DNA from 2 places in the Arthrobacter sp. TJ-170 genome. Region 1 is predicted to be linked to the other one. Evidence: riboswitches for the same ligand, from Rfam matches in the RefSeq annotation. Region 1 holds a riboswitch; the other holds the start of a gene.
The links. Region 1 has a riboswitch for glycine ahead of gcvP (aminomethyl-transferring glycine dehydrogenase). Riboswitches for the same ligand answer to the same signal wherever they lie in the genome.
Positions count from the first base shown of each region.

Region 1 (7,748 bases):
CGCCGGAGTGCGGCTGTACGTTGGCGTACTCCGCGCCGAAGAGGGCCTTCAGACGGTCAATGGCCAGCTGCTCGATGACGTCCACATGTTCACAACCGCCGTAGTACCGCTTGCCGGGGTAGCCTTCGGCGTACTTGTTGGTCAGCACGGAGCCCTGCGCCTGCATCACGGCCGCGGCCGTGTGGTTCTCGGAGGCGATCATCTCCAGGCCGGTGCGTTGGCGGTTCAGCTCGTCGTCGATCTTGACCGCGATTTCAGGATCCAGGTCGGACAGTTGTGCGTTGAGCGACGGTGAGACAACCTGTTCGAAAGCCGCAGTGGCGGCGGCCGGGCTCACAGTTCGCCGCCGTTTGCTGCAGCGTACTCTCCGGCAGACATCAGGGGGCCTTCTTCGGCCACGGTTACCTTGAAGAGCCAGCCTGCACCGTACGGATCGCTGTTGATCAGCTCCGGATTCGCAACGACGTCTCCGTTAGTTTCGGTGACCTCGCCCGTAACGGGGGAGTACAGGTCCGATACGGACTTGGTGGACTCCACCTCCCCGCAGGTTTCGCCGGCCGTGACTGTGTCCCCGACCTCGGGGAGGTCCACGTACACGATGTCGCCGAGGGCATCGGTGGCCACGGCGGTGATGCCGACCGCAACTGGGCCGGATCCGTCGCCGGCAACCCACTCGTGCTCCGCGGAGTACTTCAGTTCAGCAATAACCTTGCTCATTATTCGTTCCTTTACGTTTGGAGTTCGTTGGATGCAGCCGGAGCTATTGTTGGCGCTTGTAGAACGGCAACGCCACGACTTCGAAGGGCTCTGCCTTGCCGCGCAGGTCGATGTCCAGGGCGGTACCGGGTTCGGCATGCTCGACGTCGACATACGCCATGGCGATCGGGTATCCGAGGGTGGGGGAGGGCTGCCCTGAGGTCACTTCGCCGACAACGTTGCCGTCCTTGAGGACGGGGTAGTGGCTGCGGCCGGCTCGGCGGCCCAGGCCCTTGAGGCCCACGAGCTTGCGGCCGGTGGTGGAGCCGGCACCGGCAGCCTTGAGTTCGGCCAACGCGGTCTTGCCGATGAAGTCCGATTCCTTGGCCAGCGAGACCACCGGGCCGAGGCCTGCGGCGTAGGGGTCGCCTTCGCGGGATAGCTCGTTGCCATAGAGCGGCATGCCCGCCTCGAGGCGCAGTGAGTCCCTGCATGCAAGGCCGGCAGGAATGAGCCCCTGGTCAGCGCCGGTTTCCAGGAGCACTTCCCACAGGGCCGGAGCATCGACGTTGGGAACATAAATCTCGAAGCCGTCCTCACCGGTGTATCCGGTGCGGGCCAGGAGAAGCTGCTGAACAGTGCCATTGACCGTGATTCCCACTTCAACAGCGGCGTAGTACTTGAGCTCCGTGACGAGGTGGTGCTGTTCGGCCGGGACCAGCGTCAGCAGGATGGCCCCGGCAGTGGGACCCTGGACGGCGATCAGGGATGTTTCGGCTGAGACATCGTTGACAGCCACATTGAAACGGGCTGACCTTTCGGCCAGCAACGCCGCGACCACTGCGGCGTTGCCGGCGTTCGGCACCACAAGGTACTTCTCCTCGTCGCGGCGGTAGGAGATGAGGTCATCGATGATGCCGCCGTCTTCCTGGCAGATCAGTGAGTACTTGGCTTTGCCGACGGGCACCGTCGACAGCTTGCCGGCCAGCGCGTAGTCAAGGAAGGCGCCGGCGTCCGGACCGCTCACCCAGACTTCACCCATGTGGGACAGATCGAACAGGCCGGCAGCCTTGCGCACGGCGTGGTGTTCGGACAGTTCGGAACTGTACTTCAGGGGCATCTGCCAGCCCCCGAAATCGGTGAAGGAGGCGCCGGCCAACTTGTGCTGGTCATAGAGCGATGTGTAGTTGTCAGTCATCGTGAAATCCTTAGTTCTCAAAAGCTGTGAGCGGGGGGCAGGAGCAGACGAGGTTGCGGTCGCCCGCTGCCCCGTCAACGCGGCCGACCGGCGGGAAGTACTTGTCCTGATTCAGTGAGGAGACCGGGAACGCGGCCTGTTCGCGCGGGTATGCGCGTGCCCAGTCGGAGGAGACGACGGCGGCAGCCGTGTGTGGTGCGTTGCGCAACGGCGAGTCCTCGACAGAGAAGACTCCGTCGGCTACCTGCTCCATTTCCTGCCGGATGGTGATCATGGCTTGGATGAAGCGGTCGATTTCCGTGAGGTCCTCGGACTCGGTGGGTTCCACCATCAGCGTTCCTGCCACAGGGAAGGACAGCGTGGGGGCATGGAACCCGAAGTCGATCAGGCGCTTGGCAACGTCCTCGGCCGTGACTCCCGTGCGCGCCGTGAGTTCGCGCAGATCCAAAATGCACTCGTGCGCCACGAGTCCGCTTTCACCCGTGTAGAGCACAGGGAAGTGCTCGTCCAGCCGCGAGGCAACGTAGTTCGCTGCCAGCAGGGCCGATTTGGTGGCCTCGGTCAGACCTGCACCGCCCATGAGCTTTACATACGCCCAGGAGATCGGCAGCACTCCGGCGGAGCCGAAGCGCGACGCCGAGATCGGAACGCCGGCCGTGTTGGTACCTCCGCGGTTGGCATCACCCGGCATGAACGGTGCCAGGTGGGCCTTTGCAGCCACCGGCCCGACGCCCGGTCCACCGCCGCCGTGCGGGATACAGAATGTCTTGTGCAGGTTCAGGTGGGAGACGTCGCCGCCGAACTTGCCCGGCTGTGCCAGCCCCACGAGAGCGTTCAGGTTGGCGCCGTCGACGTAGACCTGCCCGCCGGCCGCGTGCACCGCGTCGCAAACCTCGCGCACATCCGCGTCGTAAACGCCGTGCGTGGACGGGTAGGTGATCATGATTGCCGAGAGTGCATCCCTGTTGGCCTCGATCTTGGCGTCCAGGTCCGCGTGGTCGATGGTGCCGTCCGCAGCCGTGGCCACGACGACAACCTTCATGCCGGCCAGGACTGCGGAGGCGGCGTTGGTGCCGTGGGCGGAGGCCGGGATCAGACAGACGTTGCGCTGAGCTTCCCCGCGGGAGGAATGGTAGCCGCGGATGGCCAGCAACCCGGCGAGCTCGCCCTGGGAGCCGGCGTTCGGCTGGATAGAGACCTGGTCATAGCCGGTGATTTCGGCGAGGTCGGTTTCCAGCCCCGAGATCAGTTCACGCCAGCCTTCAGTGTGGGAGTCCGGCGCGAACGGGTGGATTGAGGCGAACTCCGGCCAGGAGATGGCTTCCATCTCGGCGGTGGCGTTGAGCTTCATGGTGCAGGAGCCCAACGGGATCATGGTGCGGTCCAGTGCCAGGTCCCGGTCGGAGAGCCTGCGGATGTAGCGCAGCAGCTGGGTCTCCGAGCGGTGCGTGTTGAACACCGGGTGCTGCAGGTATTCGGAGGTGCGCAGCACCGTGCCGGGCAGTTCGAAGCCCTGGGTTTCCTTCACCGGACCGGCACCGAAGGCGGCGGACACGGCGGAGAGACTTTCCGGCGTCGTCGTTTCATCGACTGAGATGCCGACGGTGTCGGCGTCGATGAAGCGGAGGTTTATCCCGCGTGCTTCGGCCGCGGAGATGATCTTGGAGGCATCGCCCGGTGCGCGGACGGTGAGGGTGTCGAAGAAGGAACCGCTCATCAGCTCCCAGCCGGCAGCCCGGAGCGTGGCCGCCAGTGCCCGGGCGTTGTTATGGACGGTCTCCGCGATGGCCTTGAGCCCATCAGGGCCGTGGTAGACGGCATAGAACGAGGAGACGATGGCCAGCAGGGCCTGCGCGGTGCAGATATTGGACGTGGCCTTTTCGCGGCGGATGTGCTGCTCGCGGGTCTGCAGGGCCAGGCGGTAGGCGGGGACCCCGGCGTTGTCCTTGGAAACGCCGACGATGCGTCCCGGAAGCGTACGCTCCATGCCCTCGCGCACCGCCATGTACGCAGCATGCGGCCCGCCGAAGAACAGGGGAACGCCCAGACGCTGGCTGGAGCCGACGGCGATGTCCGCACCCTGCTCGCCCGGAGGGGTGATCAGGGTGAGGGCCAGAAGGTCCGCGGCTACGGTCACCAGCGCGCCGCGGTCCTTCGCCTCGGCAATGACGGCGGACTGGTCCCACACGCGGCCGGAGACACCCGGCTGCTGGAAGACGATGCCGTTGATGTCGCCGTCGGGCAGTCCTTCCGAGAGGTCAGCTACCTCGACCTCGAAACCCAGAGCTTCCGCGCGGCCAAGCACGACGGCGATGGTCTGCGGGAGGCAGTCGGCGTCGACGACGGTCTTGCCATCACGTGCGGTCTTGTTCTTGTTCGCGCGCCGCATCAGCAGCACGGCTTCGACGACAGCGGTGGCTTCATCGAGGAGGGAGGCGTTCGCCACCGGAAGTGCGGTGAGGTCCTGGACCATCGTCTGGAAGTTCAGCAACGCCTCAAGCCGGCCCTGGGAAATTTCCGGCTGGTACGGCGTGTAGGCCGTGTACCAGGCGGGGGCTTCAAGGACGTTTCGGCGGATGACCGGAGGAGTGACCGTGTCGTAGTAGCCCTGGCCGATCATCTGAACGGCGGTTTTGTTCTTGGCTGCCAGCCCGCGCAGCGCCGTGAGCACCTCTACTTCGCTGAGGGCACTGTCCAGGCTGAGGGGCTTGTCCTGTCGGATGGAATCGGGGACGGCGCTGTCTACAAGGCCGTCAACGCTGTCGTAGCCGACAGCCTTGAGCATGGTGTCGATGTCGGCCTGGCGGCGGGAACCGATATGGCGGTCTGCAAAGGTTGAACGGGATGACTGGATCGTCACGAGGAACTCCATCATTCAGGTGGCGCGTTTGCGCCACGATGATCTGGGTTCCTCCCCGCTCTGTATTGGACCTGAGAGTTTCCGCGTTGCCTGTTGTTGCCAGGCCTCACTTGCACCGTCGGTGAGTCCGGTTACCCGGACTGCTTTCCAGAGTTGCCTCGCCGCGGCGGTACGTGGGCCTGAGAGATTCCTGGGGAGGATTTGCTCCTACGGCGCCTACTGAACGTACCGGCAGGACTCTCCCGCCGCGGATCCAAGGCACACATCACTTTATGGGTGATGCGCTTCACACCATACCGGTTGGTTGAACTTTCACGCAAGTCGAGGTGCAGGCCACCTTTCACCAGGCATTGCCCGGTACGGTGACCTCGCCTGTCGCGGTGCCATCCCGGTTGAGCATCCAGCCTACGCGCTTGCGGACGTTCGCGATCACGACGCTTTCAACCAGCTCGAGGTCGGGGATGCGCTCTGCCGCCGCCTGTTCGACTGCCATGATGTCGGCGGCCGTGCGCAGCCACATCATGAACATGAAGTTCGTCGCACCGGTGGTTGAGGCGCACAGGCGTAAGGCGCCGAAGGATCCCAGTTGCGCCGCGGCGTCGTCGTGCCGGCTGGCCGGAAGGCGCGCGAACCACTGGCAGATGATGGGGTACCCGACCAGCCCGTTGGCCACCTCACAGCGGAAGGACAGGACGCCGGCGTCCAGTATCTTCTGGAGTTGCCGCCGAGCAGTCGCCGGGTGCAGGCCGACTACCTCCGCGATCTGGGCTGCGGTGGCGCGACCGTTGCGGCTCAGCTCTTGAATGATCGGGCGGTACTTGGGCGGGAGTGCTCCCCGGTGCGGTGCACGGCTGCCCGCAGCATGCTGGAGTGCTTTCCGCTGGCCCGCGGTCAGTGTGTCCAGCCGCCAGCTGTATGCGCCGTAGTGAAGCTTCGTGCAGAACGACGTCTCGTAGCGGGTCAGCCCGGGTACTTGGTCCAGTTGCGGGTACACGAATTCGACCAGCCAGGTCGGGGTTGGAGTGATGACTGTCAGCATCATGTCCCGGTTCCGGTAACACTCTTCGATAGTGAAGACATCCGGGATTCCGGCGATAGCGCGCACCGCATCCTCCCGTCGGGCTGGATCACACTGCACGTCATGGAACGACAGGGACATCTGGTCCGGGCTGCCGACGGGATGTGCCGTAATCCAGGCCGCCCCGGCCGCCACCAGGCGGTCCCACCGTGCGGCAAGGGAGGTGGGATGCCTGCCCAGTGCCTCGCCGACAACTGTCCATGGCAGCCGGGGGCCGATCTGCAGTGCGTTGATGAGCCGCAGGTCCTCTTCGTCGAGATCCATGCTTGCCTCCATGATCACTTTCTTCAGAAAAACTCTCCGGTTTGTAAATTATCAGGGATTTCGCATCATGTGGTGCAGCTCACTTCACAATGAATAACAAGTGTTCTACCCGTCAGTGACTTACCCGGAAGGCTCCCCATGACGCCCACCCAGATCGTGGAGAATGGCAGCTCGACGAACATTCTCTCCATCGCCAACATGCCCGTGCTGTGGGCGTGTGCGCTCGGCGTATTCGCCGTCATCATTCTTCAATCCATCATCTACATTCGCGCCGCACGGAAGGCGGCTCCCGCAGCCGGGATCAGCGGCGCCGAACTCAAGACGTCGTTCCGCTCCGGTGCCGTTGCGGCAATCGGGCCGTCACTCGCCGTCGTGCTCGTCGCGATTGCGCTGCTGGCGCTCTTCGGTACGCCGGCCGTCCTTGTGAGGATTGGACTGATCGGATCGGCCGCCTACGAGACCGGTGCCGCCAACATCGCCGCGACGACCATGGATGCCACCCTGGGCGGCGCCACATACACTCAGCAGGTCTTCGCCGTCGCGTTCTTCGCGATGAGCATCGGCGGGGCGATGTGGATGCTCACTACGCTGATTGCAACTCCCCTGCTCAAGCGGGGCGAGCATAAACTTGCGAAGGTCAACCCGCTGATCATGACGGTCGTTCCCGCCGCAGCGTTGCTTGCCGCCTTCATCTCTATCGGAATCGGTGAAATTCCCAAGAGCAGCGCCCACCTCATCACCCTCCTTACAGCGGGAGCGGTCATGGCGGTCTGCCTGTACCTTGCAAAGCGGTTGAACCGGGGCTGGCTCCGGGAGTGGGGCCTCGGCTTCGCCATTGTCGCGGGCCTCGTCGTTGCCTACACCGCCCACAGCGCCGGTCTCGGACCAGTCGCATGACCGCCCAACTGTCCGGAAGGAACGATCCCGTGAGCACAACACTGAGTCCTGCACAGGTCGCAGCAGATCTCCAGGAATTCGACCGCACAACCTCCCGGTGGGGGCGGCTGACCATGATCGCCGGTCTCATCATCTCCGTCGCGGGACCGCTCTACCTGGTCCTGTTCGGCAACCTCGGCATCACGTCCACGCAGTTGTGGACCGCTCTTGCCGCCGTCCTCGGCACCTTCTTTGTCATCTGGCTCGTGGAGCCGATCACGTACTTCCCGATCCTCGGCCCGGCCGCCATGTACCAGGCGTTCATGATCGGCAACATCTCGAACAAACTCCTGCCCTCAGTGCTCGTTGCGCAGACCAGCATCGGCGCCAGGCCCGGGACCGAGCGCGGCAACTTCGCCGCGATCATGGCCATCTGCGGGGCGGCGGCCGTCCATCTGCTGTCGCTGCTGATATTTGTTGGAATTCTGGGAACCTGGCTGATCAGCGTGGTGCCGGCCGGGGTCACCGACGTCGCCCGCGTCTATGTCCTGCCGGCGGTGATGGGCGCAGTTATCGTTCAGGCGATCATCTCGATGAAGCAACTGCGGCCGACTCTGATCGCATTCGCTGTGGTCCTGGTGGTGCAATTCGTTCTGCTGCCGATGGTGCCGGGACTCACGATGGTCTCCACAGCGATCTCGGTCATCGCCACGATCATCATCGCCTGGTTTGCTCGTAAGGAGATCCAACCCGTTTCCTGAAAACCGTGAGCAGTC
Region 1 is NZ_JBZCNL010000010.1:29,565-37,312, forward strand. Features, by position in the region: gene glyA (serine hydroxymethyltransferase) at 1-337, opposite strand, end outside; gene gcvH (glycine cleavage system protein GcvH) at 334-717, opposite strand; gene gcvT (glycine cleavage system aminomethyltransferase GcvT) at 761-1,894, opposite strand; gene gcvP (aminomethyl-transferring glycine dehydrogenase) at 1,905-4,766, opposite strand; glycine riboswitch at 4,912-5,009, opposite strand; gene AC4D1W_RS15520 (Lrp/AsnC family transcriptional regulator) at 5,095-6,096, opposite strand; gene AC4D1W_RS15525 (DUF5058 family protein) at 6,235-6,993, shown strand; gene AC4D1W_RS15530 (hypothetical protein) at 7,023-7,733, shown strand.

Region 2 (7,748 bases), on a different contig from region 1:
GGTGTGAGGAGCCTGGCGGAGCGGGCTATCCTCGAGTTGCCACTCACCGGAGCCGACACGGTCGATCTCGCTCTTGATGGCGATCATCGCGTCCACGAAACGGTCCAGTTCCCCGAGATCCTCCGACTCAGTGGGCTCAACCATCAGCGTGCCCGCAACCGGGAAGCTCAGGGTGGGAGCGTGGAAGCCGTAGTCGATGAGGCGCTTGGCGACGTCCTCAGCGGTAACCCCGGTCTTGGCCGTCAGTGCGCGAAGGTCGAGGATGCATTCGTGGGCGACGAGTCCGTTCTCGCCCGAGTAGAGCACCGGGAAGTGCTCGTTCAAGCGGGCGGCCACGTAATTGGCGGCCAGCAGCGCGGACTTGGTTGCCGCCGTCAGGCCCTCACTGCCCATCAGGGCGATGTACGCCCAGGAAATCGGCAGCACACCTGCTGAACCGAAGCGGGAGGCGGAAATGGGGACGCCAGTATGGATGTCGCTCTTCGACACGTCATTCGCGTCTCCTGGCAGGAACGGCACGAGGTGCTGCGCCACCGCAACCGGGCCAACGCCTGGCCCGCCGCCGCCGTGCGGGATGCAGAAGGTCTTGTGAAGGTTCAGGTGGGAGACGTCGCCGCCGAACTCACCCGGCTTGGCGAGCCCAACGAGGGCATTGAGGTTGGCGCCGTCGATATAGACCTGGCCACCGGCCGCATGTACCTGGTCGCAGACCCAGCGCACATCTTCCTCGAAGACGCCGTGCGTGGATGGGTAGGTGATCATGATCGCGGACAGCGAGTCCCTGTTCGCCTCAATTTTGGCCTGCAGGTCGTCGTGGTCGATGTAACCGTTCTCGGCGGTCTTCACAACCACCACTTTCATGCCGGCGAGCACGGCCGACGCGGCATTGGTGCCGTGCGCTGAAGACGGGATGAGGCACATTTTGCGCGCCTCATCGCCGCGTGACAGGTGGTAGTTCCGGATTGCCAGGAGCCCGGCGAGTTCACCCTGCGACCCTGCGTTGGGCTGGATCGAAACCTTGGCATAGCCGGTGATTTCAGCGAGGCGGTCTTCAAGGTCGCCGATCAACTGGCGCCACCCCTCGGTCTGATGGTCAGGAGCAAACGGGTGGATGGTTGCAAACTCCGGCCAGGAGATCGGCTCCATCTCAACGGTGGCATTGAGTTTCATGGTGCAGGAGCCCAGCGGGATCATCGTGCGGTCCAACGCCAGGTCGCGGTCGGACAGGCTGCGCAGGTAACGCATCATCTGGGTCTCGGAGCGGTGCAGCGAGAAGACGGGGTGGGTCATGTACGACGACGAACGCTGCAGTTCGGCGGGTATCGTCGTCTCAACATCCGCTTCGTCCGGAAGGCCGGCGCCAAAAACCTCTGCGATCGTCTCAAGATGAGCGTCCGTGGTGGTTTCGTCGCAGGAAATGCCTACGTGATCCTCGTCGACCAGGCGCAGGTTGATGCCGCACTCTTCGGCCTTGCTGACGAGGTCCGCGGCCGCGCCGTCCGCCTTCACGAGGAGAGTGTCGAAGAACTGGCCGTGGACGGTTCCGGGAAGAGCCGCGGCGAGCTTCGCGGCCTTGCCGTGGACGCGTTCAGCGATAGCCCTCAGTCCGTCCGGCCCGTGGTACACGCCGTACATGCTGGCCACGATCGCGAGTAGCGCCTGCGCGGTGCAGATATTCGACGTCGCCTTCTCACGGCGGATGTGCTGCTCACGGGTCTGCAGCGCAAGCCGGTAGGCGGGAGCGCCGTCTGAATCCTTTGACACACCGACCAGGCGGCCGGGAAGCATCCGCTCCAGCCCCTTGCGGACGGCCATGTACGCGGCGTGAGGTCCACCGAAGAACAGCGGCACACCGAAACGCTGGACGGAGCCGACGGCGATATCCGCGCCCTGCTCACCGGGCGGGGTGATCAGGGTCAGCGCCAGCAGGTCGGCCGCGACCGTGACCAGCGCGCCGGCGTCGTGCGCTTTGGCGATGAGGTCGGTGGAGTTGCGCAGGACGCCGGACGTGCCGGGCTGCTGGAGGACGACGCCGTTGATGTCGCCGTCGGGCAAACCGTTGGAAAGGTCAGCAATCTCGATGTCGAAACCGAGCGCTTCGGCGCGGCCCGTGACGACGGCGATGGTCTGGGGCAGGCAGTCGGCGTCCAGGACGGTGCGGCCCTTGTTCTTGCCGGAGCGTCGCATCAGCAGGACCGCTTCGGCCACGGCGGAAGCTTCGTCGAGCAGGGACGCGTTGGCAATCGGCAGTGCGGTGAGATCCTGGACCATCGTCTGGAAGTTCAGCAGTGCTTCCAGCCGGCCCTGGGAGATCTCCGGCTGGTACGGCGTGTAGGCGGTGTACCAGCCGGGAGATTCGAGGACGTTGCGGCGGATCACCGGGGGCGTAACGGTGTCGTAGTAGCCCTGACCGATCATCTGGACGGCGGCCTTGTTCTTCGCCGCGATGCTGCGCAGTTCTGCGAGAACCTCCGACTCGCTCAGCGCAGACGGAAGGTCGAGACCTTCTTCAATGCGGATGCTCTCCGGCACCGCTACGTCGACGAGCTTGTCCAGGCTTGGGTATCCGAGGACCTTGAGCATCCGCTCCGCGTCATTCGAGCGCGGACCGATGTGGCGGTCGGAGAAGGTTGATTCCGTCTGGTGGGTCATGGGAACTCCGTAGATCGGGCCCGCTCGGGGTGTGCGGACGATTATCGGGTTCCTCCCCACTCTGTATTGGACCTGAGAGATTTTGCGGACGAGACGCTCGCATTGCACCGTCGGTGAGCACAACCACGCTGTGGTTGTACTGCTTTCCAGAGTTGCCTTTCCGCTGCGGTGCTGGGCCTGAGAGATTCCTGGGGAGGGTTTGCTCCTACGGCGCCTGCCGGACGTGAGTCAACGGCAGAACTCTCCCGCTGCGGGTCATTGGCTGGTTATGGCTATTCAATTGTGTGATCGTGAGCAATCTTACTCTTCGGCAACGCACGCCGGAAATGGTTGACGTCAGCCCGCGAGTTCTTCCTGCTGATCCACGATTCTGAGCTGCCTCACTGCCTGAATCGCTGCCGCCCGTCCGGCCCTGGTGGCTCCGAGGGTTGATGCTGATGCGCCATAGCCCACCAGCAGCACGCGATCATCCTTCAGGACCTTCACGCCGTCCATCCGGATGCCGCCCCCCGGCTCCCGCAGCTTCAGCGGTTTCAGGTGGTCGAGTGCGGCACGGAACCCGGTGGCCCACAGGATGGCGTCGGCTGCGACCGTCCTGCCGTCGGCGAGCTCTATGCCGGTTTGTGTGATCCTCCTGAGCGGCCCCTCCGACCGGAGGATGCCTGCGTCAATGCCCGCCCTGTATTGGGGTGTCAGCGGAAGTCCGGTCACCGACACAACGCTCGACGGCGGAAGCCCGGCCTTGGTGCGCTCGTGCACCCTGCGCTCGACGTCGCGGCCCCACTCGGAGTCGAACGTCCGGTCGGTGAAGAGAGGTGGGCGGCGGGTCACCCAGGTGGTTCTCGCGCCGGCTTCGTGGAGCTGGAGAAGGAACTGGACGGCCGAAGTTCCCGCACCGACCACCACAACGCTCCTGTCGCGGAACTCCTCCGCGCTGACGAAGTCGTGGGTATGCAGCTGCCGGCCGCGGAACTGTTCCCGGCCTGGATAGTAGGGCCAGTACGGGCGGTCCCACGTGCCCGTGGCGTTGATGAGGAGGCGGGTCTCCCATGTTCCTGCGTCAGTGTGGACGGTGAGCGTTCCCGATGTTTCCTCGGTGACCTTTTCGACCCTGACTGGGCGGCGAACTCTGAGCTCGAACTCCCGCTCGTAGGAGCCGTAGTAGCGGGCAACAACGGACGAGGACGGCTCGGTCGGGTCAGGTGTGCCCAGTTCCATGGCGGGCAGATCATGAATGTTGTGCGCTGCGCCGAAGGTCAGTGAGTCCCAGCGGTGCCGCCACGCGCCACCGGGGCCCCCGTTCGCGTCGAGGACCAGGAAGTCACGTTCCGGTCGGAGACCCTGCCGCTGCAGGTGGTACGCCGCGGAAAGCCCGGCCTGCCCCGCACCAATGACTATTACTTGCAGCACCCGCGCATCTCCTTGCTTCCGTTCCTCGTGATGGAACGCGATTCGCGGTTCTGATGTTCCTTCTAGGAGGCCGGAGACAGATCCGGTACCGACAGACCGAACACATCCTTCAACGCCAGCTTCGCAGCGTGATACCCGCCCATGCCGTGAACGCCCGGCCCCGGCGGAGTGGACGCCGAGCACAGGTACAGACCCTTCGCAGGCATCCGCCACGGGTTCGGCCCGAACGTGGGACGCGCCAGCAATTGCGGGATGGTGACAGCACCGCCGCCGAAGTCTCCCCCCACGTAGTTGGCGTTGTACTGTTCCAGATCGGCCGCCGTCATTGTGTGTGAACGTACGACGACGTCACGGAAGCCGGGCGCGAAACGCTCGATCTGCCGCACTATGGCCTCGGTCATATCTTTCGTGGATCCGTTGGGTACATGACAGTACGTCCAGAGGATGTGCCGTCCGTGCGGGGCACGGGAGGAATCGAACAGTGAAGGCTGCGAGATCAGGACGTAGGGCTTGTCCGGATGCTGTCCCGCCGCCACTTCGGCTTCGGAAGCCGCTACTTCCGCCCGTGTACCACCCGCGTGGACAGTGCCCGCGGTCCGTACTTCCTCGTTCACCCAGGGCACCGGCCCTGAGAGGATGAAGTCGACCTTGCAGGCGCCGCCGCCGTACCGGAAACCCTCCAGCGCCGAAAGGTATCCCGGAGGCAGACGATGGCCCGCAAGGCTTCCGACAGCGCTAGGGGAAACGTCGAGCAGGACTGCACGGGCGTCGTCGAACTCGGCGATCGACTCGATCCGGCGAGCAGTGTGGATCACTCCTCCGTGCGCCCGGATGTCCTCCGCCATGGCATTTGCCAGTGCCTGCGACCCTCCCAGTGGAATGGGCCATCCCACCGCGTGGGCCAACGCACCAAGGGTAAGTCCGGCACCGGCAGCAGCGAGGGTCGGCAATGGAGATACCGCGTGCGCGGCAACGCCGGTGAACAACGCTGCCGCCTCTTCCGTTGAAAAGCGCAGGTTCCACAGCGGCGAACCCTGCTCCAGGGTCCCCAGACCCAGCCGGGCCGCAGCCACAGGGCGGCGAGGGATACGAAGGAATTGGTTCAGCCCGGTGTCCACCACACCGTCAATATGTTGCACGAGCGGACGCATCAGTCGTCGCCAGGCTTGTCCGTCCTTGCCGAGACTCATAGCCGTGCGCCCGAGGTCCCGGTAGGCAAGGCCGGCCCGCCCGTCGTCGAGCGGGTTCGCATAGGACAGCTCAGGCACCGCGAACGGGACCCGCTCGGAGAGGCCGAACTCCCGGAAGAACGGCGAGGCCAACGCCATCGGGTGAACTGCAGAGCAGGTGTCATGGAGATGGTCCGGTTCGAGCAGCTCCATGGTGCGCGATCCGCCGCCGACAGTCTTCCCGGCCTCGAAAACCTCGACGCTCAGTCCTGCACGTGCCATCACGACGCCGGCCGCCAGCCCGTTGGGCCCGGCACCGACAATCGCGACGTCGGCCATGACTAGTTCCTGACCTCGGTGCGACCGGCCCGCAGCTTCGACAACCGCGCCGCCGCCCCCATCAGCAGCGCACGGCCCTTCGCCGGTGCCGTCCTGCGGAACGACAGCAATCCGGCCACTACCCGATACTTTCCGGGGTTCAGCGGGATGTCGTACGTGGTTGGGATGTCCACGACGTTCTTCGAGAAGTTCCGTTTGAACGTTGTCACGTTGACCAGTTGCGGGTAGTTCTCGCTGACGATCCCGGTGAGACCGCAGGCTGTGTTTCCCGCAGCCTTGAGCTGTTTGAACGCTTCCCACAGCAGCAGGTAGGGGGCGAAGGTCTTACGGGCATCGAGTGTGCTGCCCGCGAAGTAGTAAACCGAATACCCGCGGTACTCCGTGGTGATAAGCCAGCTCACCGCCCGGTTGTCCACGTAAGCCACCATGAGCCGGAGGTAGTCCCCCAGCTCCGAGAGGAGTTTTTCGTAGTAGTCGGTGCTGAAGCTTGAGAAGCCATCGCGTTCGGCTGTTTCCTGCAGGATGGGATAAAGGTCCTGACGGAAAACATCAACCCAATCGGCCCGTTCGATGGCTCGGACCTCTACGCCTGAGCGTTCCGCACGCCGGATGCTGTTGCGGGCGTTCGGCCGGAAGGACTTGAAGATGGCGTCCTCGCTGGGCGTCAGGTCCACGACGATCTCGCGCTCATACCAGCCATGCTCAATCGGACCATCAGCCGGAGGCTGGGGAGTCCTGACCTGCATACGGACGTAGAGCGGATCCGCGCCCGGGTCTTCGGCGAATTGCTCCTGAACCGTCCGCATCAGGCGAAGTTCAGCGGCAGGTGAACGGTCGGCGAACCAGACGGGCCCATTGATTGCTACCAGCGATTCACGGAACTTTCGCCGCACCCGCAGGAGGCTCATCAACACAACGGGCGCGCCGCCGTCGTCGTAGTAGGCCCACAGGCCATAGGGCTCCCGGCCCAGGCTCCGCTCGAAAAGTGCCCACTGCGGCGTCTGCTCGAGGGGGATGATGACGTCGGGATGAGCCGACGCCAAGGCCTCGAAAGCTTTAGGCGTAAGGCGCTCGCTGCGGAAGACGGATTCTGTCACTGGGAGTCTTTCGGTGCGGGGATTTTCGGGCCCGGACGGGGCTCGCTCAAGCCTACCGGAGCGTAAGCCTTTCGATCAGGAGCGCCGTTGAAAGGACCGCCCGCAGGGTCATCGATGTCCAGACGCCGTACCGGATCATATGCCGGTTCAAGTACATGTTGTGCGACCCGGTAGAGGAGATAACCCGTGACTAACAGTCGAACAACGGTTGCGGCCACATAGTAGACGGCGTCGATGTTGTTCTCAACCACGCCCGCTGAAACCTCCCGGGCGACGAACATCCAGTACGCCCACCAGTGAAGGACTTCTACGAGCTGCCAGGTGAGAAATATTCTCCAATCGACATATGAAAGCGCCAGGAACGGCAGCAGCCACAGACTGAATTCCGGCCGGTAGTCCGGAACAACGAGCACCAGCGCCCCAATCAGGAGAAACACCACCTGCGGAAGCCTCGGCCGTCGAGGTGCCCGCAACACCAGCAGAACGATGAGCGCCGTCAGTATCCCGAAGCCGGTTAGCGCCGCAATCCCCGTTGCGTTGGGTGTGAGGCTCGGCAGGCCCGCCTGCTGTGCGATGAGATTGTAACCGGCCCAGAGCGACGATGAAACCTCGAGGCGCGCCGGATCGTACTCCCACGGAAGGGCCATTCCCCGTCCCGGACCGAACGGAAGAACGGTGAGAACCCACACCGCGGCCAATGAACTACCCGTCATGAGCGCGGCGCGAAAACGGCCGGTGCGCAGGGCCAGCAGAATCACGGCACCGAAGACCAGGAGCACATGGATGCTGAACCATGCGCCTAGCCCCAGCAGGACACCGGACACCACATAGCGCTGGTGCGCGAATCCCCATACGGCGAAGACACTGAGCAGAACGGACAGCAGGGCCCAGCTTGAGGTCACGGTCAGGACGGCGATCGGCGCCATAGCAACGATTGCCGCATCCCAGGGCCGCCGGCTGGCCAGCCGCATCGTCGCGACAACCGTTCCGATCCAGGCAGCTGCGATCAACACGGCGTTGACATCGAAATACTGCACCACGGACTGCGTCTGGATTATCCCGGCTTCCGACGTCGGCACCA
Region 2 is NZ_JBZCNL010000007.1:74,752-82,499, forward strand. Features, by position in the region: gene gcvP (aminomethyl-transferring glycine dehydrogenase) at 1-2,652, opposite strand, end outside; glycine riboswitch at 2,704-2,807, opposite strand; glycine riboswitch at 2,809-2,910, opposite strand; gene AC4D1W_RS13370 (FAD-dependent oxidoreductase) at 2,989-4,062, opposite strand; gene AC4D1W_RS13375 (phytoene desaturase family protein) at 4,125-5,570, opposite strand; gene AC4D1W_RS13380 (lipid II:glycine glycyltransferase FemX) at 5,573-6,667, opposite strand; gene AC4D1W_RS13385 (glycosyltransferase family 87 protein) at 6,664-7,748, opposite strand, start outside.
Region 2: linked by a shared signal. The riboswitch ahead of gcvP (aminomethyl-transferring glycine dehydrogenase) and the one ahead of gcvP (aminomethyl-transferring glycine dehydrogenase) in region 1 are both predicted to bind glycine.